Linked DNA regions of Bradyrhizobium sp. WD16. The protein of the gene in region 1 interacts with the protein of each later gene in a pairwise test. Links are inferred from orthologs where the notes say so. Each region holds a gene or a part of one and is shown in the gene's direction. Other genes may lie near its edges. The genes, in order: DB459_RS09040, DB459_RS22155 and DB459_RS10010.

Evidence for each region.
Region 2: the proteins of DB459_RS09040 (region 1) and DB459_RS22155 interact in binary tests that used the Escherichia coli proteins (3 or more experiments, as listed by UniProt). The link is inferred for Bradyrhizobium sp. WD16 from one-to-one orthologs.
Region 3: the proteins of DB459_RS09040 (region 1) and DB459_RS10010 interact in binary tests that used the Escherichia coli proteins (3 or more experiments, as listed by UniProt). The link is inferred for Bradyrhizobium sp. WD16 from one-to-one orthologs.

Annotation. Positions count from the first base shown.
Region 1 is NZ_CP028908.1:1,950,465-1,960,200, reverse strand. The notes cover bases 2,798-5,653. They hold DB459_RS09040 (P-II family nitrogen regulator), read left to right. Parts: upstream 2,798-3,984; coding sequence 3,985-4,323; downstream 4,324-5,653. Other genes in these bases: DB459_RS09035 (ammonium transporter), read left to right, coding at 4,360-5,653; DB459_RS09045 (ammonium transporter), read left to right, coding at 2,798-3,627. In the rest of the region: DB459_RS09060 (ubiquinone biosynthesis hydroxylase), read right to left, coding at 1-647; tesB (acyl-CoA thioesterase II), read left to right, coding at 850-1,710; DB459_RS09050 (P-II family nitrogen regulator), read left to right, coding at 1,905-2,243; more of DB459_RS09045, read left to right, coding at 2,311-2,797; more of DB459_RS09035, read left to right, coding at 5,654-5,799; DB459_RS09030 (DUF3658 domain-containing protein), read left to right, coding at 6,025-6,906; DB459_RS09025 (DUF3658 domain-containing protein), read left to right, coding at 6,903-7,805; DB459_RS09020 (aminotransferase class I/II-fold pyridoxal phosphate-dependent enzyme), read left to right, coding at 7,962-9,167; DB459_RS09015 (DNA translocase FtsK 4TM domain-containing protein), read left to right, coding at 9,173-9,736. UniProt on the Escherichia coli protein: Involved in the regulation of nitrogen metabolism. Regulates the activity of its targets by protein-protein interaction in response to the nitrogen status of the cell.
Region 2 is NZ_CP028908.1:4,780,891-4,790,769, reverse strand. The notes cover bases 2,022-5,020. They hold DB459_RS22155 (nitrogen regulation protein NR(II)), read left to right. Parts: upstream 2,022-2,931; coding sequence 2,932-4,110; downstream 4,111-5,020. Other genes in these bases: ntrC (nitrogen regulation protein NR(I)), read left to right, coding at 4,120-5,020; dusB (tRNA dihydrouridine synthase DusB), read left to right, coding at 2,022-2,935. Outside these bases: DB459_RS22170 (CinA family protein), read right to left, coding at 1-408; DB459_RS22165 (bifunctional 2-C-methyl-D-erythritol 4-phosphate cytidylyltransferase/2-C-methyl-D-erythritol 2,4-cyclodiphosphate synthase), read right to left, coding at 441-1,622; more of dusB, read left to right, coding at 1,874-2,021; more of ntrC, read left to right, coding at 5,021-5,562; DB459_RS22145 (PAS domain-containing sensor histidine kinase), read left to right, coding at 5,749-8,019; DB459_RS22140 (sigma-54 dependent transcriptional regulator), read left to right, coding at 8,023-9,390; RNA chaperone Hfq, read left to right, coding at 9,656-9,879.
Region 3 is NZ_CP028908.1:2,150,674-2,160,858, reverse strand. Bases 341-3,645 are described here. They hold DB459_RS10010 ([protein-PII] uridylyltransferase), read left to right. Parts: upstream 341-655; coding sequence 656-3,445; downstream 3,446-3,645. Other genes in these bases: DB459_RS10015 (OsmC family protein), read right to left, coding at 341-451. Outside these bases: more of DB459_RS10015, read right to left, coding at 1-340; DB459_RS10005 (DUF1304 domain-containing protein), read left to right, coding at 3,654-4,016; DB459_RS10000 (transglycosylase domain-containing protein), read left to right, coding at 4,193-6,412; DB459_RS09995 (M48 family metallopeptidase), read right to left, coding at 6,569-7,408; DB459_RS09990 (polyhydroxyalkanoate depolymerase), read right to left, coding at 7,642-8,970; DB459_RS09985 (ABC transporter permease), read right to left, coding at 9,120-9,938; DB459_RS09980 (ABC transporter ATP-binding protein), read right to left, coding at 9,935-10,185.

The DNA of each region.
Region 1 (9,736 bases):
GCCCGTCCTTCATGGTCGCGCTCGTGGGCGACGGTGACGACGATGCCGGACTGATCATAGTCCCAGCCGTGGGTGGCGATTCCGGCCCGCTCGCGCAAGCGCGAACGGGCGCCGTCGGCGGCGACGAGAAGGCTCGCCTCCATGGTGCTGCCGTCGCCCAGCGAGACGGTGATCGCCTCGGGCCTCGCGGCGAAATCGGTCACCGTCGTTGCCTTCAAGGCGACGCCGGCGGCTTCCGCCCGCGCCACCAGGACGTCGATCAGCCTGCGGTTTTCCACCATATGGGCAAAGGGTTCGCCCGGCTCGACATCGCCGCCGAAGGTGAGAAAGACCGGCCGCATGGCGTCTTCGAGACGGCTGTCGGTGACCACCATGTCGACGATCGGCTGTGCGCCGTCGGCGACCTCACCCCAGACCCCCAGGATTTCGAACAGCCGCCGGCAGGCGGCGACGATGGCCGAGGCCCGCGGATCGCGGCTCGGCCGGACCGCCAGCGCCGGGTCCGCCACAGTAATCGGCAGCTCCGAACCCAGGCCCTGGCGCAGTGCCAGGGCGAGGCCGAGACCGGCAAAGGCGCCGCCGGCGATGACAATACCCCGCGGGATTGCCTTGGTTTTTCCCGGAGGAATGGGCTCGCTTGCGGTCATGACGGGACTTTCAATTCTCGCCCTTGCTCCCCAACCGGCGTTAGGCACATGATTTGGGCAACATTGCTTGGGCAAACACCACTTGGGCAACATGGTTCGGCAGCTCACTTGCCGCGTTGCAAAATCGCCGATCGGGTTTTAGCGCATCGCCGTGCGAAGCGGAACGGCCCCTGAACCGGCGCCTGAGAGGTCCGGAGGATCGATGTCGAAGAGCCTGATTGACCTGATCGAAATTCTCGATCTCGAACCGCTCGAGGTAAACCTGTTTCGCGGCCGCAGCCCGCGCACCCGCTGGCAGCGGGTGTTCGGCGGCCAGGTGATCGGGCAGGCGCTGGTCGCCTCCTGCCGCACGGTGGAAGGCCGCATGCCGCATTCGCTGCACTGCTATTTCATCCTGCCGGGCGATCCGCAGATTCCGATCATCTATCAGGTGGAGCAGCTGCGCGACGGCAAGAGCTATGCGACGCGGCGCGTCTCGGCCATCCAGCACGGCCAGGTGATCTTTTCGATGATGGTGTCCTTCCATGCCGAGGAGGAAGGGGCATTCGACCACCAGGACGAGATGCCGAAGGTGCCCCATGCCGACGAGCTGACGCCGGAAGAGCTGATGAAGGCACCGATCATGGACGGCATGCCGGAATTCATCAAACGCTACTATGCATCCGATCGGCCGATCGAACTTCGTCCGGTGGAATATCAGCGCTATTTCGGCGAGAAGATCCCCTCCGGCCGCATCAATATCTGGATCCGAACCGCGGCCAAGCTGCCGGACGACCCGGCGCTGCACCAATGCGCCCTCGCCTACGCCTCCGACTTCTCGCTGCTCGATTCGGTGATGTCGCGCTACGGCCGCACCCTGTTCGACGGCCGCGTCATGGCCGCGAGCCTCGACCACGCCATGTGGTTTCACCGCCCCTTCCGGGCCGACGAATGGCTGCTCTACAGCCAGGACAGCCCCAATGCCCGCAACGGCCGTGGCCTCGCCCGCGGCTCGATCTTCAAACCCGACGGCACTCTGGTCGCCTCGGTGGCCCAGGAAGGCTCCTTGCGCGAGAAGCGCTGAGGTCGCCCGCGCCGCCATAACGCCACGTCAGGCTGCCGTAAAATTCTGCGGACAGCCTTTATCGAAGGCAGCAAACCTGCTTATTTGCCGAAATCTGTGCCGCTAAATGCGGCATGGTGCTGCCTGCGCGCGCGATGGCCCTGAGCCGCGGCGGTCGCGCGGGAGTCAGGGATAAATCAGGAAGGCCGCCGTTCATGAAACTCGTTGTCGCCATCATCAAGCCATTCAAGCTCGACGAGGTCCGTCAGGCGCTGACCGGGATCGGCGTCCACGGCATGACGGTGACCGAGGTCAAGGGTTATGGCCGCCAAAAGGGTCACACCGAGATCTATCGCGGCGCCGAATACGTCGTGAATTTCCTGCCCAAGCTGCGTATCGAGATCGCGGTCGCGACCGAGCTCGCCGACAAGGCTGTCGAGGCCATCACCGCCGGCGCCAGGACGGGCCAGATCGGCGACGGCAAGATCTTCGTCACGCCGCTCGACCACGCCCTGCGCATCCGCACCGGCGAAACCGACGCCGACGCGCTCTGAAGCTCTTTCGAGGGGGCGATCCGGGGCCGCAATCGCCGGCTGCCGGTCAGCTGCTGGGGACCATTCCATGACCAATCCGACCGGCCGCAGCGCCATCACCGCTGCTCTCGCCGCCGTGGCATCAATCGCCATCGCGCTTCCCGCCGCGGCCCAGCCGGTGGCGCCGGCCAACGCCATCAGCCCCGCTGACACCGGCTGGATGATCGTCGCGAGCGCGCTGGTGCTGATGATGACGATCCCTGGCCTCGCGCTGTTCTACGCCGGCATGGTGCGCAAGAAGAACGTGCTGGCGACCATGGCGCAGTCGCTGGCCGCGGTGGCGCTAATCTCCATCTTGTGGGTGATCTACGGCTACAGCCTTGCCTTCGTCGGCGACGGCGCGTGGATCGGCTCGCTCGATCGCAGCCTGCTCGCCGGCCTCGAGATCGACGGCGCCAATCCGCTCGCCAAAACCATTCCCGAAGCACTGTTCGCACTTTACCAGATGACTTTCGCTGTCATCACGGTGGCGCTGGTCGCGGGCGCGGTGGCCGACCGCCTTCGCTTCTCCGCCTATCTCGCTTTTTCGGTGTGCTGGTTCACCCTCGTCTACGTTCCGCTCGCCCATTGGATCTGGGGCGGTGGCTTCCTCGCCGAAGCCGGCGTGCTCGATTTCGCCGGCGGCCTCGTGGTCCATCTGAGCGCCGGCACCGCCGGACTCGTCGCCGCTCTGGTGATGGGACGGCGCCGGGGTTACGGCGCGGAGAACCTCGCGCCCTTCGATCTGACGCTGGCGATCATCGGCACCGGCCTGCTCTGGGTGGGCTGGTTCGGCTTCAACGGCGGCTCCGCCCTGCAGGCCGGCTCGCGGGCGGTGATGGCGATCTTCGCCACCCATCTCGCCGCCTGTGCCGGTGCCCTGACATGGACTGCGATCGAATGGCTGACCCGCCGCAAGCCCTCGGTGCTCGGCATGATCTCCGGCGCGGTGGCTGGCCTCGGCACCATCACTCCCGCATCGGGCTTCGTTGCGCCCTGGCACGGTATCGTCATCGGCGTGATCGCCGGCGGCGTCTGCTTCTGGTCCTGCACCAGCCTGAAGCAGCGCTTCAATTATGACGACTCCCTCGACGTCTTCGGCATCCATGGCATCGGCGGGTTGCTCGGCACCCTGCTGCTCGGCGTCTTCGCCAGTTCCGCCATCGGCGGCAGCGCCGGCCTGATCGAGGGCAATTCGCGCCTGTTGCTGAGCCAGCTCTACGGGGTGGCCGTCACCTTTGCCTGGACGGGCGGCATGACCTTCGTCCTGCTCAAGGCGATCGACGCCCTGGTGCCGCTTCGGGTCTCCGCCGATCAGGAGCTCGAGGGACTCGACATCACCCAGCATGGCGAGGCGCTGCAGTAGGCGCACGCCTCCCTCCGCACTCACAGAGTCGCTTTCGCGGGCAGTTCGCCCGCTCCGGGCGCGGTTGAATGGCCGCACCTGCTTCTTCCCTATGCAAAATTGTGTCGATTGTCTGTTTTGCTCGTCTAACGGGCAATCGTGATGATGTTTTAGGCGCGACCGTTTAGCGCACCTGCCGGCGCATCCGCTGCAATGCAAAAAACTCCACATTCAGAGACCGTTAGGCAGTGCCGCCCGGTTGGCACGGCATTTGATTCTAAGGGCGCGGCTGTGCCCGTGGAGTGTCTTCGCGCGGCGACATCAGCAATCGAGTCCGCCCGGTCAGCCTCGGCCGGGCCCAAGCGGGGAAATGAACCCATGAAAATTGTTATGGCCATTATCAAGCCATTCAAGCTGGAAGAGGTCCGTGACGCCCTGACCGCCATTGGCGTTCACGGTCTGACGGTCACCGAAGTGAAGGGTTATGGCCGCCAGAAGGGCCATACCGAAATCTATCGCGGGGCCGAATACGCCGTCAGCTTCCTGCCCAAGATCAAGCTCGAAGTCGCTGTTGCCTCGGACCAGGTCGACAAGACCATCGAAGCCATCACCGGTGCAGCCAAGACCGGCCAGATCGGCGACGGCAAGATCTTCGTCATCAACCTCGACCATGCGGTTCGCATCCGCACCGGCGAGGCCGACGCCGCCGCGCTGTGATCTCACGCTCTTTCATTTCAATCAGGAGTTAAACATATGACGTTCAAGCGTCCCACAAGAGCGGGACTTGCTGCGCTCGCTGTCGGCCTTCTCGCCGCCACTGCCGCCCATGCCGAACCGACGGTCAACAAGGGCGACAACGCCTGGATGATGACCTCGACCGTGCTGGTGCTGCTGATGACCATCCCGGGTCTCGCCCTGTTCTACGGCGGCCTGGTTCGCTCCAAGAACATGCTCTCGGTGCTGGCCCAGGTGTTCTACACCGTCTGCATCGTCTGCGTGTTGTGGGCGGTCTACGGCTACAGCCTCGCCTTCACCGGTGGCTCGCCCTATCTCGGCGGCCTCTCCAAGGCCTTCATGATCGGCATCACGCCGGACTCGATGGCGGCCACCTTCACCGCCGGCGCGAACATCTCGGAGCTCGTCTATTTCTGCTTCCAGATGACCTTTGCGGCGATCACTCCGGCGCTCATCGTCGGCGCCTTCGCCGAGCGCATGAAGTTCGCCGCCGTGGCGCTGTTCATCCCGCTGTGGGTCACCATCGTCTATTTCCCGATCGCCCACATGGTCTGGTACTGGGCCGGTCCGGACGCCATCACCGACGCAGCCAAGGCTCTCGCCGCGGCGGCGCCCGATGCCAAGGCGGCGGCGCAGGCCAAGCTTGACGAAGTCATGGCCGATGCCGGCCAGGTCTTCCTGTGGGGCGCGCTGGACTTCGCCGGCGGCACCGTGGTGCACATCAACGCCGGCATCGCCGGCCTGGTCGGCGCCCTGCTGATCGGCAAGCGCACCGGCTACGGCAAGGATCTGATGGCCCCGCACTCGCTCACCATGACCATGATCGGCGCTTCGCTGCTCTGGGTCGGCTGGTTCGGCTTCAACGCCGGCTCCAACCTCGAGGCCTCGGGCGGTGCCGCCCTGGCGATGACCAACTCGTTCCTCGCCACCGCGGCTGCGGCGCTCGCCTGGATGTTCGCGGAGTGGATCGTCAAGGGTCACCCCTCGCTCCTCGGCGCGCTGTCCGGCGCGGTTGCGGGTCTCGTCGCGGTCACCCCGGCGGCCGGCTATTCCGGCCCGATGGGCGCCCTGGTGCTCGGCCTCGTCGTCGGCATCGTCTGCCTGTTCTTCTGCACCGTCGTGAAGAACGCGCTCGGCTATGACGACTCCCTCGACGTCTTCGGCGTCCACTGCATCGGCGGCATCGTCGGCGCGCTGGGCACCGGCATCCTGGTGAACCCGGCTCTCGGCGGCACCGGCGTGATGGACTACGTGGCCGGCAAGATCGGCGACTACGACTTCGCCACCCAGATGATCGCCCAGGCCAAGGCCGTCCTCACCACGCTGGTGTGGTCGGGTGTCGTCTCGGCGATCCTCTACAAGGTGGTCGATGTGATCGTCGGCCTGCGAGTCAATGTCGAGAAGGAGCGCGAAGGCCTCGACGTCACCGAGCACACCGAGCGCGCCTACAACATGTAAGCGGATCGCGCGCCGGCCCCGGCCCTTACCGCGGCGGCGCGCCCCAACAACGGTTGGGGCACTAACCCGGCAATGCCCCCTCCGTCGAAGGGCCCCAGCGCAAGCTGGGGCCCTTCACTTTTTCAGGGTCATCTTGATGGTCGGATTTTGTTTCCTTTTTGTTCTCGCTGTTGATAGAGTGCTCTCTGATTGCAGACCGAATGATTTTCAATCGGAGTTGATTTGATGGCCAATGACGGTGCTCTCCATGTGGTCTTTGACCGTCAAGACAAGGGGATGCTGCGCGACGTCTTCGATTATGCCGGCCTCACGAACGCGATCGCCTGCTTCGACGACGACCTGAGCTTTGGTCCGATCGACAGCCCCGATTACGACCGGCGCATCGATTGGCTGGCCCAGAGCTTCGATTTCACTGGCTGGTACGCAGATTCCGACAGATCTTTTCAGAGTCGCCAGGAGCGCTTCGGCCAGCATCCCTGGAGCGGCGACCGCGACGCCGAGACGGCCTTCTGGCTGATGGCGCTGGCCCCCTATGCCCGCGTCGTCCTATGGCTGACGCAGCGCTCGGCGCGGCACCTCTGCGGTGCGATGGAATGGCTACGGCGCGCCGGCGGGCGCCCTTGCGAAATCATCGATTTCACAGAGCTCCACATCAGGCAAAGCCCCTACGCCAAGACGAAACGTCACGTCTTCGATCTTCTGGATCTGGACCGGTACAAGGTTTTCGATCTGCTGGACTGCGCGGTGCCGCTGAGCGACGAACTCCGCACGGCCTGGGGCCAGCGCTGGCAGCGGTTGCGGAGCGAGAATGCACCTTTGCGGATCGTCGGTCCTGACGGCCTGCAATCGGCGCCGATCAGCGAATTCGATCAGTCTTTGCTCGCAGGCTGCAAATATCGCTCCCAGAAAGTTGCAATGCTGGTCCACCGGACCATCGATGATCTCGGAAAACGCGATGTCCGGCCGCCCGACTTCCTTGTGCTGACCGCCCGGCTGCAGGCCATGGTCAAGGATGGTCGTCTGGAGATGCTAGGCAGGAGCTGCTTTGCACCGGGCGCCTGCGAGCTGCAATTGCCGTCAGCCGATGCGGCGGAAATCCGGCCGTGACCGCCGCCACCCTGCACGTGGCCTTCTGCCGCGGAGATTCGCAGACGCTGACCGAGGCCCTGGAAGCGTGTGGCCGGAGCGATGCGGTTGTCTGCCACGACGACGATCTCAGCATCGGCCCCATCGAACCGCCGGACTACCTGCGGCGGATCAACTGGATTGCCGAGGCGCTCGATTTCGAAGGCTGGCCTCCGACGCCCGATGAGCCGTTGCCGAGCCGGGAGGATCGCTTCCACTATCATCCCTGGTACGCCAGACCAGCCGACGAAACCGCGTTCTGGACGGCCGCTCTCGATCCCGCGAACAGGATCGTGCTGTGGCTGACCCGCCGCTCGCCACGCAATGTCGCCGGCGTCATGGAGTGGCTCCGGCGCGCGGGCGAGAGGCCATGCGAGATCGTCGACTTCACCGAGGTGCTGGCGACGCCGCAACCTCGTGACCGCAAGCCTTACCATGCCCTCGGATTGACTGCCCTGATGCCGGAGGAATTCAGGGTGCTGGAACTGCTCGCAGAAGCGAAGCCGCTGGCGGACGAACTGCGCCATTGCTGGACCACCCGTTGGGCGCAGCTGCGAGCAGAGAATGCGCCGTTCCGCATCATCGGCCCGGAAGGACTGCAATCCGCTCCCATCACCACCTTCGACGCCGGCCTCCTCGCCCAATGCAAGCCCGCCTGGCGCAAGGTCGCCAGAGTGGTCGGTGGGTGCCTGCTCGAAGGCGTCGAGGAGGAAGCCGTCCATCCGCCCAACGAGATGGTGCTGGCCGCCCGGCTGCACGCGCTGGTGAAGGCCGGACAGCTCGAGATGCTCGGCGAGGATGTCTTCGCCATGCGATTCTGCGACATCCGCCTGCCGCCGCCTCGGGTGCATGGTCGGTCGAGCTCGCCCGGGCTCGTTTGAGCTGGCCCGGTGTCGAGCATCGGCCGGCTCGTCTCTATCCCTGGCCCTATCGCAGACCGATGGTTAATCGCGTCTTAACCTCGCCGCATCTATGGTGATTTGATCCAAACTGTCCGACCGCGCCCGGTCGGGATCAGAAGTGCTGGCGTTTTCAAGATGATATCACCCGCCCCAGACAGCGAGCGTTCGCCCTTCGCCCGGCTCGCCGACCTGCTGAGCGGGCTCACGCCGCGCCGGCCGCTGATCAATCTGTCGCTGGGCGAACCGCAGCATCCGATGCCGGACTTCGTTGGCGAGGTGCTGGCGCGCCACACCGCCGAATTCTCCCGCTATCCCATCGCCAGGGGCATCGAGCCGTTCCGCCGCGCCGCCGCCGGCTGGATCGGCCGGCGCTTCGACCTGCCGCGACCGCTCGATCCGGACGGCGAAGTGCTGGTGCTGTCGGGCAGCCGCGAGGGCCTATTCTTCGCCGCGATCGCCGCCGCCCGCTTCGCCGGTCCGCGTCCGGGCCGGCCGGCAATCCTGCTGCCCAACCCGTTCTACCCGGCCTATGCCGCCGGCGCCGACGCCGCGGGCTGCGAACGCGTGCTGCTGCCCGCCCCGCCGGAGACCGGCTTCCTGCCCGATCTCGACGCCATCGACGAAGCAACACTGGCGCGTACGGCCGCATTCTACATCGCCTCGCCGGCCAACCCTCAGGGCGCCGTCGCCTCGCCCGACTATTTCCGCCGGCTGAAGATGCTCGCCGATCGCTATGGCTTCGTCGTCCTGAGCGATGAATGCTACTCGGAAATCTACACGCGACAGGCTCCGGGCAGCATGCTCGAACATGCCGGCGCGGATTTCGCCAATGTCGCAGTCTTCCAGTCGCTGTCCAAGCGCTCGAACCTGCCGGGCATGCGTGTCGGCTTCGTCGCCGGCGACCGCCGTTTCCTCACCCAACTGCATGAGTTGCGCAACGTCGCCGCGCCGACGGTGCCGGTACCGCTGCAGCACGTCGCCGTCGCCGCCTATGACGACGAGGCACATGTCGAGGATAACCGTGCACGCTACCGCACCAAGTTCGATCTCGCCGACCAGATCCTCGGCACGCGTTTCGGCTATCGCCGCCCGGCCGGCGGCTTCTGCCTGTGGCTCGACGTCTCCGCCCATGGCGGCGATGAGGCGGTGACGGTGCGGCTGTTTACCGAAGGCGGCGTGCGGGTCGTTCCCGGCAGTTATCTGGCGCGGCGGCAAAGCGACGGCAGCAATCCGGGCGCGGGCTATATCCGCGTCGCTCTGGTGCAGGACAGCGAGACCACCGCGGAGGCGCTTCACCGCATCGTGGACGCGCTCGGCGGCAACGGCGGACGTGAGGTTTGAAGGGCATGGCGGCAATCGAACGTGTCATTCCTTTGGTCAGCCAGCTTCCGGACCCGATCCGGGAGATGCTGGCGCGCCGCCTGCGCGAACTCGCCGGACTCGGCCTCGTCGGCCTCGCCGGCGTCATCGGCGCCGCACTGACAACCTGGTCGGTGCAGGACCCCAGCCTCAGCCATGCCACCGCCGGTCCGATCCGCAATCTGATGGGGTATCCCGGCGCGATCGGCGCCGATCTGCTGATGCAGATTACCGGTCTCGGCGCAACCATGCTGGTGTTGCCGATCGCGGTCTGGGGCTGGCGCATGATCACCCATCGCCCCTTCGACCGCGAACCGCTGAGGCTCGGCAGCTGGATCATCGCTGCCGCCTTGGCGGCGGGTTTCTTCAGCTGCTTCCCGCGCTCGGCGGCCTGGCCGCTGCCGACCGGCCTTGGCGGCGTGGTCGGTGACGCGCTGCTGCGGGCCCCCGCGGTGATTTTCGGACCCCCGGGACTGATCTACCGCCTGACGCTGGGCAGCCTGCTGCTGGCCGCGACCGTCGTGGCTTTTCTGTTTGCCTGCGGGCTCGGC
Region 2 (9,879 bases), 2.8 Mb from region 1 along the record:
CTCACGATCCACGATCCGGCCGTCACGCGCCGCCGCGGCGAAATGGACGAGGCCGACCGGCTTGCCGGGCGTCGCGCCGCCGGGACCGGCGATGCCGGTGATCGCCACCGCGAGGTCGACGTCGGCGCTCTCCAGGGCACCGACCGCCATGGCCATGGCGGTCTCGCGGCTCACCGCGCCGAAATTCTCCAGTGTCGAGGCATTGACGCCGAGCATCGCCCGCTTGGCGTCGTTGGAATAGGTGATGAAACCGCGGTCGACGACATCGGAAGAGCCCGGGATGTCGGTCAGGGCGCCGGCCACCAGGCCACCGGTGCAGGATTCCGCCGTCGCGATCGTCAGCTTGCGCATGCGGCACAGATCGAGCAGCAAGCGGGCGAGGGCGCGGGGGTCGCTGCTGGTGGTCATGACAATGGCCTCTGGCTCTCGACTCGCTGCGCCTATTCGGACCAGGGTAGGCGAATGGTGGCGCTCGCCGTCGCGGCGATGCCTTCCTGACGACCGGTGAACCCGAGCCGTTCCGTGGTGGTCGCCTTCACGGCGACGCGCGACAGCGGCAGTCCGGTGATTTCGGCGATGCGGGCGCGCATCGTCTCGCGCAGCGGACCGATCTTCGGAGTTTCGCAGATCAGCGTCACCTCGAGATGGGCGACGCGACCGCCGCGGGCGGCGACGCGCTCCATGGCGTGGATGAGAAACTGATCGGACGCCGCCCCCTTCCACTTCGGATCGCTCGGCGGGAAATGCGAACCGATATCGCCGTCAGCCAGCGCCCCGAGAACGGCATCGACCAGCGCATGCAGCCCGACGTCGCCGTCGGAATGGGCGAGAAAGCCGCGGCCATAGGGCACGCGCACGCCGCACAGCATCAGGTGATCACCGTCGCCGAAGGCGTGAACGTCGAACCCGGTGCCGGTGCGGATGTCACTGAGCGCAGCAACGAGACGGGCCTCCTCGCGCGCGAAATCTTCCGGTGTGGTGAGCTTCATGTTCGCAAGATCGCCTTCAAAGGTCGCCACCGTCAATCCCGCCCATTCGGCAATCGCCGCATCATCGGTGAAATCGTCGCGGCCCTCGCGCGCCGCGCGGCGATGCGCATCGAGGATCGTCTCGAAGTGGAACGCCTGCGGCGTCTGGGCGATTCGCAGCTGCGCGCGATCGGGCGTCGCATCGACATCGCCAATCGTCGTGACGTGCTTGATGGTATCGGTCACCGCAACCACCGGGATCGCGGCGCCGGTCCGGGCCGCTGCGGCGACAGCGCGGGAAATCACCGCAGGCGTGACGAAGGCGCGCGCCGCGTCGTGGATCAGAACAATGTCGGGGGGATCGGCCGCAAGCGCTTCGAGCCCGGCGCGCACGGAGCCCTGGCGGGTGGCGCCGCCGCTCACCGGGGGAAGGTGGCGAAGTCCTCGCACCGCCTCCTCGAAAATCCCGGAATCGTCGGGATTGAGCACGGGCTGGACCAATGCAATTTCCGCATGGTTGCAAAACGGCGCCATGGCCCGGGCAATCACGGTGCGCCCACCGATCGTCCGGTACTGCTTCGGCCCACCCGCACCGGCCCGCAGGCCGCGTCCGGCGGCAACGATGATGACGGCGGCTTTCGGGGCTAGGCTCATGAGATTGCTCGAAATTCTTAAAGAAGGCGGGGCAGGCGAGGGGGCCGTGGACGGGCCCAAGGGCGCTCGACGCAAAGCCCCATAGCACGGCCGACGGGAGATTCCGCACGAATCCGTGACTGTGCGTAAAGCCCACGCAATTTGCTGCAGCGCACTTGAAAGTCGCCGCCAATTGTCTAAACTGTAGGCATGTCGCGCAGATGCATAAAAGATATGCGACAGAGGCCGCAATGACGCGGCGCTTATAGGCAATGAGAAGAGTTTTGGCAGCCACCGCCAGCCCGACGTGCGAATCGTTTGCGAGCACGCCTTTCTCGATCGGCGGAGTCAGCCTCCCCAACAGGGTGCTGCTCGCCCCCATGTCGGGCATCACCGACGCACCGGTGCGCCGGCTCGCCGCGGAATTGGGCGCCGGACTCGTCGTCTCCGAAATGACGGCCAGCGAAGATCTCGCCCAGGGGTTGCGTCGCTCGCGGCTGCGCAGCGAGGCCACCGGGGTCGGTCCCCATGTGGTCCAGCTCGCCGGCTGTGAGTCCCGCTGGATGGCCGAAGGCGCCCGGATTGCCGAAGAGGCCGGCGCCGACATCATCGACATCAATATGGGATGCCCGGCGCGGCACGTGACCGGCGGACAGTCCGGTTCGGCCCTGATGCGCGACCTCGATCACGCCCTCGGACTGATCGAGGCCACGGTGTCCGCCGTTCGCGTGCCGGTGACCCTGAAAATGCGTCTGGGCTGGGACGAGCGCAGTCTCAATGCGCCCGAACTCGCCCGTCGCGCCGAGGCTGCCGGCATCCGCATGATCACCGTGCACGGCCGCACCCGCTGTCAGTTCTACAAGGGCGAGGCGGACTGGTCGGCAGTGCGCCGGGTCCGCGAGGCGACGCGCCTGCCGCTGGTCGTCAATGGCGACATCACCTCGTTCGAACGCGCGCTCGCCGCACTGGAGCTGTCCGGCGCCGATGCGGTGATGATCGGCCGCGGCGCCCAGGGCCAGCCCTGGCTGCCCGGTCAGATTGCACGGCGCCTGCACACCGGCAACGTCGAGGCGGTGCCGCCGCTCGTGACGCAACTCGCGCTGTTGCGACGCCTCTATGACGAAGTGCTGGCCCACTACGGCGTCAGAGTCGGGCTGCGCCACGCCCGCAAGCATCTGGGCTGGGCGCTCGACGTCGCGGCGCGCAGTTGCGCGGCGCCCGCCGAGCGGCTGGCCCACTGGCGCGGCAAGATCCTGACCGCCGAGGACAGCGGCTTCGTGCACCGCGCTCTCGATGCCGCGTTCGATGATTTCGCATGGAGATCCGCCGCATGACCATGGCTGCAGAAAACCGCGTCGCGCTGAACAGCGACAGCGAGGCGATCCTCAACGCGCTGCCCAACCCGGTGATGCTCGTCGGGCCGGACGGCAAGATCGTCGAAGCCAATATGGCTGTCGAATCCTTCTTCGAGACTTCGATCCAGCTGCTGCAGCGCCAGTCGCTGAAGGATCTCGTGCCGTTCGGCAGTCCGCTCCTGGCGCTGATCGACCAGGTCCGCCAGAACAACGCCGCGGTCAACGAATACAAGGTTGATCTCGGCACCCCGCGGATGGGCGGCGTGCGGCAGGTCGACCTGCATGTGGCGCCGGTGACCGAGCGGCCGGGCCATATCGTGGTGATGCTGCAGGAGCGCACCATCGCCGACAAGATGGACCGCCAGCTGACCCACCGCAGCGCAGCGCGCTCGGTGATCGCGCTCGCCGCGATGCTGGCCCACGAGATCAAGAATCCGCTGTCGGGAATTCGCGGCGCAGCGCAGCTGCTCGAGCAGGCGGCATCGCCCGAGGACCGCACCTTGACGCGGCTGATCTGCGACGAGGCGGACCGCATCGTCACCCTGGTCGATCGCATGGAAGTGTTCGGCGACGAGCGGCCGGTGCCGCGCGGCCCGGTGAACATCCATTCGGTTCTCGATCACGTCAAACGCCTGGCCCAGTCCGGCTTCGCCCGCGAGATCAAGTTCGTCGAGGACTACGATCCGTCGCTGCCGCCGGTGCTCGCCAACCAGGACCAGCTCATCCAGGTCTTCCTCAACCTCGTCAAGAACGCAGCTGAAGCCGTGGCGGACCTCGGCAGCGACGCGGAGATCCAGCTCACCACCGCGTTCCGGCCCGGCGTGCGGCTGTCGGTGCCCGGCAAGAAATCGCGGGTGTCGCTGCCGCTGGAATTCTGCGTCAAGGACAACGGTCCCGGCGTGCCCGAAGACCTGATGCCCAACCTGTTCGATCCCTTCGTCACCACCAAGCCGACCGGCAGCGGCCTCGGGCTGGCGCTGGTCGCCAAGATCGTCGGCGATCACGGCGGGATCATCGAATGCGAGTCGGTGCCGCGGCGGACGATCTTCCGCGTGCTGCTGCCCATGTACAACGAAGCCAATATCCAGGCTCACAACAACAACGGCAATGGCGGATCGGGACCGTCGGCGTCGTCCAACCATCGTGCAGGATGAGATTCGAAGATGGCTACAGGTAGCATTCTGGTCGCAGACGACGACACCGCCATTCGGACGGTGCTCAATCAGGCCCTGTCCCGTGCGGGCTATGAGGTGCGGCTCACGGGTAATGCCGCGACGCTGTGGCGCTGGGTCAGCCAGGGCGAAGGCGATCTCGTCATCACCGACGTGGTGATGCCGGACGAAAACGCCTTCGACCTGCTGCCGCGGATCAAGAAGATGCGGCCGAACCTGCCGGTCATCGTCATGAGCGCGCAGAACACCTTCATGACGGCGATCCGCGCCTCCGAGCGCGGCGCCTATGAATATCTGCCCAAGCCGTTCGACCTGAAGGAGCTGATCGCCATCGTCGGCCGTGCGCTCGCCGAGCCCAAGGAGCGGGCGGCCCACCACGCCGACGAGAACGAATTCGATTCGATCCCGCTGGTCGGCCGCTCGCCGGCGATGCAGGAGATCTACCGGGTGCTGGCGCGCCTGATGCAGACCGACCTCACGGTGATGATCTCCGGCGAATCCGGCACCGGCAAGGAACTGGTGGCGCGCGCGCTGCACGACTACGGCAAGCGCCGCAACGGTCCCTTCGTCGCGGTCAACATGGCGGCGATTCCGCGCGACCTCATCGAGTCCGAACTGTTCGGCCACGAGCGCGGCGCCTTCACCGGCGCCAATACGAGGGCGACCGGCCGTTTCGAGCAGGCCGAAGGCGGCACGCTGTTCCTCGACGAGATCGGCGACATGCCGATGGAGGCGCAGACCCGACTGTTGCGGGTGCTGCAGCAGGGCGAATACACCACGGTCGGCGGCCGCACGCCGATCAAGACCGACGTGCGCATCGTCGCGGCCAGCAACAAGGACCTGCGCATCCTGATCCAGCAGGGCCTGTTCCGCGAAGACCTGTTCTTCCGCCTCAACGTCGTGCCGCTGCGGCTGCCGCCGCTGCGCGAACGCATCGAGGACTTGCCGGACCTCGTTCGTCACTTCTTCGCGCTTGCCGAGAAGGACGGACTGCCGCCCAAGAAGCTCGATGCCCAGGCGCTGGAGCGGCTCAAGCAGCACCGATGGCCCGGCAACGTCCGCGAACTCGAAAATCTCGCGCGCCGGCTGGCGGCGCTCTATCCCCAGGATGTCATCACCGGCTCGGTGATCGAAGGCGAACTGGCACCGCCGACGGTGACTTCGGGCAGCAGTTCGCCCCAGACGGTGGACAATCTCGGCGGCGCGGTGGAGACCTATCTCTCGACCCATTTCGCCGGCTTCCCCAACGGCATGCCGCCGCCGGGGCTCTATCACCGCATCCTGCGCGAGATCGAGGTGCCGCTGCTCACCGCCGCCCTGGCGGTGACGCGGGGCAACCAGATCCGGGCCGCCGACCTCCTCGGGCTCAACCGCAACACCCTGCGCAAGAAGATCAGGGACCTCGATATCCAGGTCTTCCGCACCGGCGGCTGAGAGACGAAGGATCCCGGGAAAAAATCCCGGGATAAATCGGACAAAAGCCGGGCGGGGCCTTTTCTGGCCCGCCGCGCCGTGGAATTGTCGCAATTCGGCAACACATTGTTGTAGCTTTGCATCAGTTGAGCCTGTTCCGACGCTCCGACTGAACTTTCCCCAGCGCCTCGGCGACCGTCTTTTGGAATGACTACGGCAGAAACGTCGGCAGCCACCTTCGATCACTCGTTTGGAGAGCCGCGTGGCTGGTCGCTGCGCCGGCTGCTGGTGCCGTTGGCCGTCGGCCTCGCCCTGCTGTCGGCCTTCCTGACCTTCGTGGTCCTCACCGAACTGACCCCGATCCGGGCCACCGACCGCGTCGTCACCACCTTCCTGGCCATCAACACCGGCACCATCCTGATGCTGGTCGCGATCATCGTCCGGGAAATCTGGAAGGTGATCCAGGCCCGCCGGCGCGGCCGCGCCGCCGCCCGGCTGCATGTCCAGATCGTCGCGCTGTTCTCGTTCATCGCCGTGCTGCCGGCCGTGCTGGTGTCGATCGTCGCCAACGTCACCATCGACCGCGGCCTCGACCGCCTGTTCTCGGTCCGTACCCGGGCGGTCATCGAGAATTCGCTGATCGTCGCCAACGCCTATCTGCACGAACACGGTCAGCTTATCCGCGGCGACATCATCGGCATGGCCAGCGACATCGCGCGGGCGCGGCCGCTGTTCGATCAGGACCGGGCCTCGTTCCGCGAACTTCTCACCTCGGACGCGGCGGCGCGCAACCTGCCGGGCGCCATGCTGATCGACAAGGACCGCAACGTGCTGGAGACGGCCCAGACCGGCATCGTCCAGAACTTCACCACGCCGGCCCCGGAATTCCTGCAGAACGTCGGCGACGACGAGCCGCAGATCGCGGTGTTCGTCGAGGGCAATTACGTCGCGGCGGTGATCCGTCTGCGCGCCTTCACCGACACCTTCCTCTATGTGGCGCGCCTGCTCGATCCGCGGGTGGTGGCCCAGTTGCGCCAGACCCAGGAGAGCGTCGCGATCTATTCGGCGCTCGAGGCCAAGCGCCTCGGCATCCAGGTGGCCTTCGCCCTGATGTTCACGGTGATTGCGCTGACGGTGCTGATGTCCGCGGTGCTGATCGGACTGAATTTCGCCAACTGGCTGGTTGCACCGATCCGGCGGCTGATGGGCGCCGCGAGCCTGGTCTCGACCGGCGACCTGCACGTCCAGGTGCCGGTCAACCGGTCCGAAGGCGATCTCGCCCGGCTCGGCGAGACCTTCAACAAGATGACCCAGGAGCTGCGCACCCAGCGCGACGAACTGGTCGGCGCCAGCGAGGTGATCGACAGCCGTCGGCGCTTCATCGAGGCGGTGCTGTCCTCGGCGAGCGCCGGCATCATCGGTATCGACGCGGCCGACAAGATCGGCATCCTCAACCGCTCGGCGGAGAAGCTGATCGGCCATTCCGAATCGGAGACGCTCGGCCGGCCGCTGTCGGAAATCATTCCCGAACTCAACGAGCTGATGGCCACGGCGCGCGAAGGCGCGCAGCGCATGGTGCAGGGCGAGATCACCGTTACCCGCAACGACCGCGAGCGGAACCTGTCGGTGCGGATCAGCGCCGAGCACAACAGCGCCTCGCGCGACAGCTACATCATCACCCTCGACGACATCACTGAACTCGTGACCGCCCAGCGCACCTCGGCCTGGGGCGACGTCGCCCGCCGCATCGCCCACGAGATCAAGAATCCGCTGACCCCGATCCAGCTCTCGGCCGAGCGTATCCGGCGCAAGTTCGGCAAGGTGATCATCGAGGACAAGCCGATCTTCGAGCAGTGCACCGACACCATCGTCCGGCAGGTCGACGACATCCGCCGCATGGTCGACGAATTCTCGCGCTTCGCCCGCATGCCGAAGCCGGTGATGGAGCCGGAGGATGTCGCCGATACGGTGCGCCAGGTGGTGTTCCTGATGCGGGTCGGCCATCCGGACATCGAGATCGAGGCGGAGATCAAGGAAGACCCGATGCCGGCGCGGTTCGACCGCCGGCTGATCTCCCAGGGATTGCAGAACATCATCAAGAATGCCGCCGAGGCGATCGGCGCGGTGCCGCCGGACGTGCTCGGCCGCGGCCGCATCGACGTCATCGCCGGCCGCGACGGCGACGACGTCGTCATCGACGTTGTCGACAACGGAATCGGCCTACCCAAAGAAAGTCGTTCGCGACTGCTGGAGCCGTATGTCACGACGCGCGAGAAGGGAACGGGCCTTGGTCTTGCCATCGTCGGGCGCGTATTGGAGGACCACGGCGGGCGCATCGAACTCAACGATGCGTCGAATCTGCGTCCCGGCGCCAGAGGCGCCTGGATGCGACTGCGGTTTGCAGCTTCGGGACATGCCGCCGGCACCGCGTCCGCCGAAGCAAAAGCCGAATCGGCTTTGGAACAGAAGCAGGCATGACCCATGGCCAATGAAATTCTGATTGTCGACGACGAGGCGGACATCCGCGATCTCGTCGCCGGTATCCTCGAGGACGAGGGCTTCGTGACGCGCACGGCGCGCGACAGCGACCAGGCGCTGCAGGAGATCGCCAACCGGCGGCCGGGCCTGGTGTTTCTCGACATCTGGCTGCAGGGCAGCAAGCTCGACGGCCTGCAGCTGCTCGAGCAGATCAAGCGCGACCACCCCGAACTGCCGGTGGTGATGATCTCCGGCCACGGCAACATCGAGACTGCGGTGGCCGCCATCAAGCGCGGCGCCTACGACTTCATCGAGAAACCGTTCAAGGCGGACCGGCTGATCCTGGTGGCGACGCGGGCGCTGGAGAATTCACGTCTCAAGCGTGAGGTCCGCGAACTCAAGCAGCTCGCGCCGGTGTCGTCGACGCTGATCGGTCATTCGCCCTGCGTCAATCAGCTGCGCCAGAGCATCGAGCGCGCCGCCAAGGCCAACAGCCGCATCATGATCGTCGGCCCCGCGGGCGCCGGCAAGGAGCTCGCGGCGCGAACCATGCATACGATGTCGGCCCGCGCCGAAGGGCCGTTCGTCGTCATCAACGCCGCCGCGATCACGCCGGATCGCATGGAGGCCGAGCTGTTCGGCATCGAGAATACCGAGGAGGGCAGGCGCAAGTCGGGGGCGCTCGAAGACGCCCATGGCGGCACGCTGTTCATCGACGAAGTCGCCGACATGCCGCGCGAGACCCAGAGCAAGATCCTGCGGGTCCTCGTCGACCAGACCTTCCAGCGGGTCGGCGGCACCAGCAAGGTCAGCGTCGATGTCCGCATCGTCTCGTCGACCGCGCGCAACCTCGAGACCGAGATCGCCGAAGGCCGTTTCCGCGAGGATCTCTACCACCGCCTGTCGGTGGTGCCGATCCGGGTGCCGCCGCTGTCCGAGCGGCGCGAGGACATTCCGGAGCTGATTACCTACTTCATGGATCAGATCTCGACCGCCACCGGTCTGCCCAAGCGCCAGATCGGCGAGGATGCGATGGCCGTGCTGCAGTCCCATGTCTGGCCCGGCAACATCCGCCAGCTCCGCAACAACGTGGAACGGGTGATGATCCTCGCCGGCGGCGACGCCGAGGCGGCGATTTCCGCCGACATGCTGCCGCAGGACGTCGGCTCCATGGTTCCGGCCATGCCGACCTCGAACAACGGCGAGCACATCATGGGGCTGCCGTTGCGCGAGGCCCGCGAGGTGTTCGAGCGCGACTATCTGATCGCCCAGATCAGCCGGTTCTCGGGCAACATCTCGCGCACCGCGGAATTCGTCGGCATGGAGCGCTCGGCGCTGCATCGCAAGCTCAAGGCGCTCGGCGTCGGCTGAGCGTCAGAACCACCGCGCCGGGTTGGGGCCGGGGGATCGATTCGGCTTTACGGCCAATTGCCCCTTTTCTGGGCACAATTTAGTGGGCAAATCTGTATTGCTGCGGCCAAGCGGCAACGAGCAGCCTTGCTTAACCGGAAGCGGTGCTTTCTAATCGCATGTCGTACCCGAAAGGGACTCGGATGCGGCGGACCCGGCCAAGCGCTCCGAGGGGGAGGGCTGCGGGCGGACAACGAAGAACCAACAATCGCTGCGAGACAAGAAAATGGCGGCCGACCGCGCACAAAACCTTCAGGATACTTTTCTCAACCACGTCCGCAAGACCAAGACACCGCTGACGATTTTCCTCGTGAACGGGGTAAAACTTCAGGGAATCGTGACCTGGTTCGACAACTTCTGCTTGTTGTTGCGTCGCGACGGCCATTCGCAACTCGTGTACAAGCACGCTATTTCCACCATCATGCCCGGCGCCCCGATCCAGTTGTTCGA
Region 3 (10,185 bases), 200 kb from region 1 along the record:
CGCAGAAGCGCTCGGTGAGCTTGAGCAACTGGTCGAGCTTCTCCTGCGGCGCATCGGTGTCGACCGCAAAATGCAGCCGGATCTCGGCGAAGCCGACCGGCGCCTCCTTGTCGACACCGAGCGTCCCGCGGAAATCGAGATCGCCTTCGGCGCTGACCTCGCCGGAGCGCAACGGTAGTTCGATGGCTGTCGCAACCGATTTGAGGGTCACGCCCGCGCAAGCGACCAGGGCTTCCAGCAGCATGTCGCCGGAACACAGCTCCAGCCCGGAGCCGCCGGCGCCGGGATGCAATCCCGCCGCCGCCATCGCCCGCCCGGTCTCGAGGCGGCAGGCGATGCCGTCCTCATCGAGGCTGCCGCTGGCCCGCAACGTGATCCGCGCGCTCTGCGGATCGGCCCGATAGCGCTCCTTGAACGGCGCCTGCAGGGCGCGCAACTCGGCGGCATCCATCCCGGTCTCCTGTTGTTTCGATCGCTGCGGGCAGGCCGGCGGGCCGCCCCAGGAGGGGGTTGTAGCACCGCCGCCGCGGTCGGTGTAGCCGCCGCCCGGCACCGGCGGGGCGAGGATCACCCGGCCGTGAAGGCGCCCGCCCGGGGCCCGGTGCCCGGCCGCGAAACGCGTGACAGCGAGAGCTCCGTCCGATATCCCGATGTCATGGACAGCGCCGTGATCGCCGAACCTGCCCCGCCGCCCGCCTTCGACACGGCGCGGATCGAGGGTGCCATCGCAGACCTCGCCAAGACCCATGCCGGCCGGGAGGATGCGTTCCGCGCTGCCCTCGCCCAGCTCCTGAAGATCGAGACGGCGCAGGCGCGCGAGACAGTGCAGGCGCAGCTTCTCAAGGACCGTCACGGCCGGCGCTGCGCCGAGCAGCTTTGCGATATCCAGGACGCCGTGATCCGTCTCCTCTTCAATGCGGCGACGCGTTACCTCTACCGCTCCGAAACGCCATCGGAGGCCGAACGGATGTCCGTCGTCGCCACCGGCGGCTATGGCCGCGGCTTGATGGCGCCACAATCCGACATCGATCTATTGTTCCTGCTGCCTTACAAGCAGACCGCCTGGGGCGAACAGGTGGCCGAGGCCATCCTCTATTGCCTTTGGGACATGGGGCTGAAGGTCGGTCATGCCACGCGGTCCATCGACGAGAGCATCCGTCAGGCGCGCGCCGACATGACCATTCGCACCGCGCTGCTCGAGACACGCTTCCTGACCGGCGACCGGGCGCTCTACGACGAACTGGTGCTGCGCTTCGACAAGAATATCGTGCAGGGCACCGCGGCGGAATTTGTCGCCGCCAAGCTCGCTGAACGCGAAGAGCGCCATCGCCGCGCCGGCCAGTCCCGCTACCTGGTCGAGCCCAACGTCAAGGACGGCAAGGGCGGCCTACGCGACCTGCATACTCTGTTCTGGATGGCGAAATACGTCTACCAGGTGCGCGACGCAGAGGAACTGGTGAAGCGCGGCGTGTTCGACGCCCATGAATACCGGACCTTCAGGCGCTGCGAAGATTTCCTGTGGTCTGTCCGCTGCAACATTCATTTTTTCACCGGACGTGCGGAGGAGCGGCTGTCCTTCGACATGCAGCGCGAGATCGCGCAGCGCCTCGGCTACACCTCTCATCCGGGGATGCAGGATGTCGAGCGCTTCATGAAGCACTACTTCCTCGTCGCCAAAGAGGTCGGCAACCTCACCGCCATCCTCTGTGCCAAACTGGAGGACCAGCAGGCGAAGCCTGCACCGGTGCTGAGCCGGGTGATCGCGCGGCTGCGGCCCGGCGCCGGGCGGCACCGGCTGCGCGACAATCCGGATTTCATCGTCGACAATAACCGAATCAATCTCGCCTCACCCGACGTCTTCAAGCGCGCCCCGATCAATCTGATCCGCATCTTCCATCTGGCGCAGAAGAACAACCTCGCCTTTCATCCCGACGCCATGCGAACGGCGACGCGTTCGCTACCGCTGATCAACGAGAAGCTGCGGGAGAACCCCGAAGCCAACAAGCTGTTTCTCGAGATCCTGACCTCGAACGATGCCGAGATCGTGCTGCGAAGAATGAACGAGACCGGCGTGCTCGGTCACTTCATCCGCGCCTTCGGCAAGATCGTATCGATGATGCAGTTCAACATGTATCATCACTACACGGTCGACGAGCATCTGATCCGCTGCATCGGCATCCTCCAGGAGATCGAGCGCGGCGGCAATGACGAATTCGTCCTGTCCAGCGCCCTGATACGCAAGATCAGGCCGGAGCATCGCGTCGTGATCTACGTGGCGGTGTTCCTCCACGACATCGCCAAGGGCCGCCCGGAGGACCATTCGGTGGGCGGCGCCAAGGTGGCGCGACGGCTCTGTCCGCGGTTCGGCCTCAGCCCCGCCGACACCGAACTGGTGGCCTGGCTGATCGACGAGCATCTGACGATGTCGACGGTGGCGCAATCGCGCGACCTCTCGGACCGCAAGACCATCGAGAATTTCGCCGCAGTGGTGCAGACGTTGGAGCAGCTCAAGCTGCTCACCATCCTGACCACGGCCGACATCCGCGGCGTCGGACCCGGGGTGTGGAACGGCTGGAAAGCGCAGCTGCTACGCACCCTTTATTATGAAACCGAACCGGTGCTGACCGGCGGCTTTTCCGAGGTCAACCGTGCTCAGCGCATCGCTGCAGCCCAGGCGGAATTCCGCTCACAATTCACCGAATGGCCGGAGGCCGAAGTCTCCGCTTATGTGGCGCGGCATTATCCCGCCTACTGGCTCAAGGTCGATCTGGCGCACAAGATCCGTCACGCCCGCTTCGTGCGGACGAGCGAACAGGCCGGCCACAAGCTCGCGGTCAATGTCGGTTTCGACGAGGCGCGAGGCGTCACCGAGCTCACGATCCTGGCGCCCGACCACCCCTGGCTGTTGTCGGTGATTGCCGGCGCCTGCGCGTCGGCCGGAGCCAATATCGTCGATGCCCAGATCTATACCACCACTGACGGGCTGGCCCTCGACACCATCGCCATTTCCCGCGAATACGATCGCGACGAGGACGAAGCGCGTCGCGCCACGCGGATCGGCGAGATGATCGAGCAGGTGTTGGAAGGCAAGCTGCGGCTACCCGAGGTGGTGGCGAAGCGCGCGGCTGCCAAGCCGAAGCACCGCGCCTTCACCGTCGAGCCGGAAGTGACCCTCAACAATCAGTGGTCGGACCGCTACACGGTGGTCGAGGTTTCGGGCCTCGACCGGCCTGGCCTGCTCTATCAACTCACCACGGCCATTTCGAAGCTCAACCTCAATATCGCCTCGGCCCACGTGGCGACCTTCGGCGAGCGTGCCCGCGACGTGTTTTACGTGACCGACCTGCTCGGCGCCCAGATCACTGCGCCGACCCGCCAGGCCGCGATCAAGCGTGCACTGGTGCATCTGCTCGCCAACGGCGAGGCCGCTCAGCCGGCAGCTTGATTTCAGGGCGGACAAGCAGCCCAATCATCGACTATCATGCTTGGCCCTGTGCCGGGCATTCGCGTCCGACCGTCAGTCGCAGACGCAAGGGACACTAAGCTAGTCCGGCTTAGGTCTCGCAATTGCCTAAGGAGCCTGCCGCAAGGGATAGGCAATTGCGAGACGCCACACTAGTCTGGGCGCCGGATCGAACGGGGGGGACTGATTTATGGTTGTGATCGCCGTAGTTCTCGTCGCGCTGGTCGCGCTGGAGCACGTCTACATCCTTGTGCTGGAGATGTTTCTCTGGACCAAGCCTGCCGGGCTGCGTGCCTTTGGACAGACCAAGGAGCAGGCCGAGGCGGGAAAGGTGCTGGCCGCCAATCAGGGTCTCTACAACGGTTTTCTTGCTGCCGGCCTGATCTGGGGCCTGCTCCATCCAGAGGCGACAACCGGTTTCCAGATCAAGGCGTTCTTCCTGATCTGCATTCTCCTCGCGGGGCTCTATGGCGGCTACTCGGTAAAGCCGAAGATCATCCTGGTGCAGGCGGTTCCGGCGCTGCTGGCGCTCGCGGCGCTGTGGTTTTCCTGAGCGCGCGCAGTTGTGAAGAGCTGCAGCCTGCCGCCGGCGCCGCGCCCGTAAACAGCCATTAACTTCTGCTTAACCCCGCTTTAAACCGCGCGTCGCTAGCATGCGGCGGGCGGGCATGCGCCGGAACAGCCGGGTTTCGGTTCTCCGCGACGGTCATGCTCGGAGAGGCGGGGTTGATGGAATCAGCACGGCGAAAAGGCGGCGTACGCCGCGAGCCAAGGTTCGGCCCGAGCTCCTCGCTCGGCGACCTGCGGCTCGGCGCCGACGATCGCGTGCCGACATCGGAGGACGACAAGCCAAGGCGCCGCCGCGCATCGTCCGACCAGGATGCGCCGCGGGAGCGCAAACCGCGCAAGCGCGGGAATGCTTCACGTTCACGCCCGTCGTGGCCGCGGCTTGGCCGGCTGGTCTACTGGGGCGCAGTGCTCGGCTTGTGGGGCATCATCGCGGTAGTCGGGCTCGTCGTCTATGTCGGCGCTCACCTGCCGCCGATCCAGTCGCTGGAAATCCCGAAGCGCCCACCGACCATCCAGATCACGGGCCTCGACGGCAGCGTGCTCGCCAGCCGCGGCGAGATGGCCGGCACCAATGTGGCGCTGAAGGAGCTGCCGCCATTCCTGCCGAAGGCGTTCATCGCCATCGAGGATCGCCGCTTCTATTCGCATTTCGGTATCGACCCCATGGGCATCGCCCGTGCGGCCGTCACCAACCTGCTTCATCGCGGCGTCTCTCAGGGCGGTTCGACCCTGACCCAGCAGCTCGCCAAGAATCTGTTCCTGACCCAGGAACGCACGATGCAGCGCAAGCTGCAGGAAGCCGAGCTCGCGATCTGGCTGGAGCGCAAATACTCCAAGGCCCAGATCCTCGAACTCTATCTCAATCGCGTCTATTTCGGCTCTGGCGCCTATGGCGTTGAGGCGGCGGCGCAGCGCTATTTCGGCAAGTCGGCGCGCAATGTCACCATCGCCGAGGCGGCCATGCTCGCCGGCCTCGTCAAATCGCCGTCGCGCCTTGCGCCCAACCGCAATCCCGACGGCGCCGAGCGGCGCGCCCAGACCGTACTCTCCGCCATGGCCGATGCCGGCTTCATCACCGAGGCCCAGGCCAAGGCCAATCTCGGCCATCCCGAATATGCGGTGAAACCGGTCGGCGCCGGCACCGTCAACTACGTCGCCGACTGGATCGGCGAGGAACTCGACGATCTGATCGGGCAGATCGACCAGGACGTCACGGTCGAAACCACGATCGATCCCCGACTGCAGTCCATCGCGGAAGCCGCGGTGATCGACGAGCTCGCCGCCAAGAGCGTCAAATTCAACGTCTCCCAGGGCGCGCTGGTGGCGATGACGCCGGACGGTGCGGTGCGGGCACTGATCGGCGGCCGCAATTACAGCGAAAGCCAGTTCAATCGCGCAGTCACCGCCAAGCGCCAGCCCGGCTCGGCGTTCAAGCCTTTCGTCTACCTCACCGCCATGGAGCAGGGTCTGACGCCCGAGACCGTGCGTCAGGACGCGCCGCTCGATCTCAAGGGCTGGAAACCGGAGAATTACACCCACCAGTATTTCGGCTCCGTCACCCTGACCCAGGCACTGGCCATGTCGCTCAATACGGTCTCGGTGCGGCTCGGCCTCGAGGTCGGACCCAAGAACGTCGTGCGCACCGCTCACCGTCTCGGCGTCGCCTCCAAGCTCGACCCCAATCCCTCGATCGCGCTCGGCACGTCTGAGGTGACGCTGCTGGAGCTGGTCGGCGCCTATGCCCCTTTCGCCAACGGCGGCCGCGGCGTTGCTCCCCACGTGATCGCGAAGATCCGCACCACCGAGGGCAACAAGCTGCTCTACGTACGCAACCCCGACCCGCCGAACCAGGTGATTGATCCGCGCAATGTGGCGCAGATGAACGCCATGATGCAGGAGACCCTGCTCAGCGGCACGGCGCGCAAAGCCGAGATCCCCGGCTGGCAGGCCGCCGGCAAGACCGGCACCAGCCAGGATTTCCGCGACGCCTGGTTCATCGGTTACACCGCCAATCTGGTCACCGGCGTCTGGCTCGGCAATGACGACAATTCCCCGACACGCAAGGCGACAGGCGGTGGCTTGCCGGTGGAAGTCTGGACCCGCTTCATGCGCGCGGCGCATCAGAATGTTCCGGTGGCCGCGCTTCCGGCCTCCGATCGCGGGCTGTTCGCCGGCGTCGCCAACGGCGTCAGCCAGGTGTTGGGGGGAAATCAAGGTGCGCCGGCCGAGCCGCGCGCGGCCGTGTCCATGGGGAATGGAGCGACACCGGCGGCCCCAGCGGGCGCGCCACGAGCTCCGGTCACCCGGGCTGCAGTCAGGCCCGAAGCGGATTCCGGCCTCGACGGCTGGCTGGTCGACCGATTGTTCGGTGGGCGTTGACACAACGGGCGAGAGTAACCGGTCCGACATCTTCTGACGCCGGCGCTGTCGTCAACTTTAAAACGCTGACGTCCAGGGGTGGCAAGCAGCAGCAGGCTCGGGGCCCCGATGCAGGCCGGGCTGATCATGGCCTCGGGAGCGAAGGATGCGGGCGGCCTACTTTTTCACCCCGTAGCGGTGCAGGTCGTTACCGTGATTATCGAGCCAGCTCTTGGACCGCTCCATGTGCGGGCAGATCCGCCCGACGACGCGCCAGAAACGGGGAGAATGGTTCATCTCGACGAGATGGGCCACTTCATGAGCCGCGAGATAGTCCAGGACATGACCAGGCCCGAGGATCAGTCGCCAGGAGAAGGACAGCACCCCGGCCGAAGTGCAGGAGCCCCAGCGGCTCGACTGATCGCGGATGCTGAGGCGCTTGATTTTGACGCCGAGCTTCTCGGCATAGTCATGGGCGGCCTTGGCGATATCGCGGCGCGCTTCGCGCTTCAGAAAATCGCGGATACGGCGGTCGACATGGGCGACGTCGCCGGCGGCACAGAGAATCCTCTCGCCCGAGTCCCTCACTTCCGTCCATACCGTGCCGCGCTCGCCAGCACGATGAACAATGCGATGGGGAGCGCCGCGCAGCGGTATGGTCATGCCCGGGGCGAAGGGCACTGCCTTGGCGAGGCCGCCGAGGCGCGCCGCGATCCAGGCCCCGTGACGATGGGCGAAGTCCTTGGCATCAGCGACGGTGCCACGTGGCGGCATCGTGAGGATCGCTTCCCGGTCGACCGGATGAATGCGCAAGGTGTAGCGCCGCGCTCGACGATGGCGGCGCAGGCGAACAGGGTAGATCGCCGAGCCGACATGCACCAAAATGGTCTTCGGCTCGGCTGGGCGGCGATAGAGGAGTGCGCGGAAGGCCATGTCGAGAGGTCCAGGGTCAGGCGATTGACCCTGAGTCTGCCACATCCTTGGCCAAGGGAATTTGGCGGCGGAAAAACAAATCATTTGCCCAAGATATAGAATTGTCGGCCGATTTGGCTCCCAAATGATGGGGCTCGGAACGGCATTTTAGATTCAGACCATGTAAGCAAGCGCCGGCTGATGGAATGATCTCATATTCACCCCATCGCCCGATGAGTTAACGAAAATCATCTTTCCTTATCAATGATTTACATGACGCGAGCGAAACGGTCCTGATCCGGACTAAAAGCAGTCCGAATTACATTTTCGGTACTATCCTACTCAGCGGCGTCTATGCTCGCCGGCCGCTGCTGGGCCGACGACACCATGAAATCCGAAATTCGTGGCAGGATTTCCGAGCGGAAGCGCGAACCATTGAACACGCCATAATGGCCGACGCCCTTCTGGACGTAATGCACGCGCCGATCCATGGGAATTGAACTGCAAAGGCGGTGGGTCGCTTCGGTCTGACCGAGACCGGAGATATCGTCCTTCTCGCCCTCCACGGTCATCAGCGCGATGCGCTCGATCTTCGCCGGCTCGACGAGGCGGCCGTGATGGCGCATCTCGCCCTTAGGCAGCAGATGGCGCACGAACACCTGATCGACGGTCTGCAGGTAGAACTCGGCAGTGAGATCCATGACGGCGAGATATTCGTCATAAAATTCCACATGCTTGTCGACGAGATCGCCGTCGCCCTTCACCAGATTGGCGAACAGGTTCTTGTGGGCATCGACATGACGATCGAGATTCATGCTGATGAAGCCATTCAGCTGCAGGAATCCCGGATAGACGTCGCGCATGACACCGGGGTGCGGCAGCGGCACCTTGGTGATGACGTGGTTGCGGAACCATTCGATACCGCGCTGCTCGGCGAGTTTGTTGACGGCCGTCGGATTGCTGCGGGTGTCGATGGGGCCACCCATGAGCGTCATCGACAGCGGCACCATAGGATCCTGACGCGCCTCCATCACCGAGGCGGCCATAAGGACCGGCACCGATGGCTGACAGACCGCGACGACGTGGACGTTGCCGCCGAGCGCATGGAGCATCTCGATGACGTAATCCACATAGTCATCGAGGTCGAAGCGGCCGGCCGACAGGGGCACCATGCGGGCATCGGCCCAATCGGTGATGTAGACGTCGTGACCGGGCAGGAATCCTTCCACCGTGCCACGCAGAAGAGTGGCGTAATGGCCCGACATCGGGGCGACGATCAGCACCCGCGGCTGTACCAGCCGCAGCGGCCGGTCGAACTGGCGCTCGAAATGCAGCAGGCGGCAGAACGGCTTCTCCCAGACCGTACGGACCTCCACCGGGGTGCGCACGCCGTTCACTTCGGTGTCTTCGATGCGCCATTCCGGCTTGCCGTAACGGCGCGTCGTTCGCTCGAACACCTGACAGGCGGCGGCGACCGACTTGCCGACCTGGGTGTGTGTCCATGGGTTGAGCGGGTGAGAAAACATCAACTTGGTGGCGTCGAACATGGCGCGCGCCGGATTGAGCGAGGCCTGGCCCAGCTCATACATCCAGTACATCGGCGTCGTGAGCGCGGAACTGTCCTCGGCCACAAACTCAGGTGCGCCGCCAAACTCGCCAATCGGCATGATATCCCTCAGCATTTTTTTGCACCGCGGAAGGTGTCGCCTTCGCGGCACCGCGTCAATGCTCAATTTGAAGCCCTCGCCGCAGCGGAGGCGGATATCACCGATATAATGATGGAATCACAGCGGCCACAGGGGCTTAGACGAAGAGTTCACTCACCGGTCTGCACCAGGGCACCGTTGATCCGGGCGCTGCGCAACAGAACAAGGAAAACCACCGTCGCAATCGCCAGAAATGCGACGTTGATGGCCAGCGCCTCGACCATCAGGTCCGCACGGAAGACATGGTCGGACAGGATGGCTCGCATGCCTTCGAACACGTAGGTGGGCGGCAGACTCCAGGCGAGCCACTGCAGCCAGACCGGCAGGATTGCAACCGGGTAATAGACACAGGTGATCGGCAACAGCACGAACATCAGCGTCCAGGCAAGGCCTTCAGCCCCTAATCCGTTGCGCAGCACAAGGCCGGAAGCGATCAGGCCGAAAGCCCAGCTCGTGAAGATCAGGTTGCAGAAGAAGGCCACCAGCGCGAAGCCGAGCCCGTAGAGGTTGAAGCCGAAGAAGGCGAGCGCCAGCAGTGTCATCGGAATAACGCCGATGGCGAGGCGAACGACGCTCATGATCATCAGCGACAGCACCAGCTCGCTGACCTTGAGCGGGCTCATCATCAGATTGCCGAGGTTCCGCGACCACATTTCTTCGAGGAAGGACATGGAGAAGCCAAGCTGCCCCCGAAACAGGATGTCCCACAGGATCACCGCGCCGATGAAGGTGCCGCCGGCGCGGGCGAAGAATCCGGCATTCTGCGAGATGTAGGCCTGAGAGAAGCCCCAGGTGATGAGCTGCAGTGCCGGCCAGTAGATCAGTTCCAGGAGCCGCGGCCACGACGAAGTCAAAAGATACCAGTGGCGCAACATCATGGCACCGATCCGGTGCAGGGCGATGCCGGTGTACGGGGGCACCTGCTTCATGATGCTGCAACCCCTCGCCCGCGCGCGACATCGAGGAAAACGTCCTCCAGCGTGTCGCGGTTGTAGCGCTGCATCATGGCGGCCGGGCTGCCATCGTCCTCGATTCGACCGCGCTTCATGATGATGACGCGATCGCACAGTCGCTCGACCTCCAGCATGTTGTGCGACGCCAGCAGGATGGTCGCCCCGGTTTCGCGGCGATAGGTTTCGAGCCGGCCACGGATCCAGTCTGCCGTGTCCGGATCGA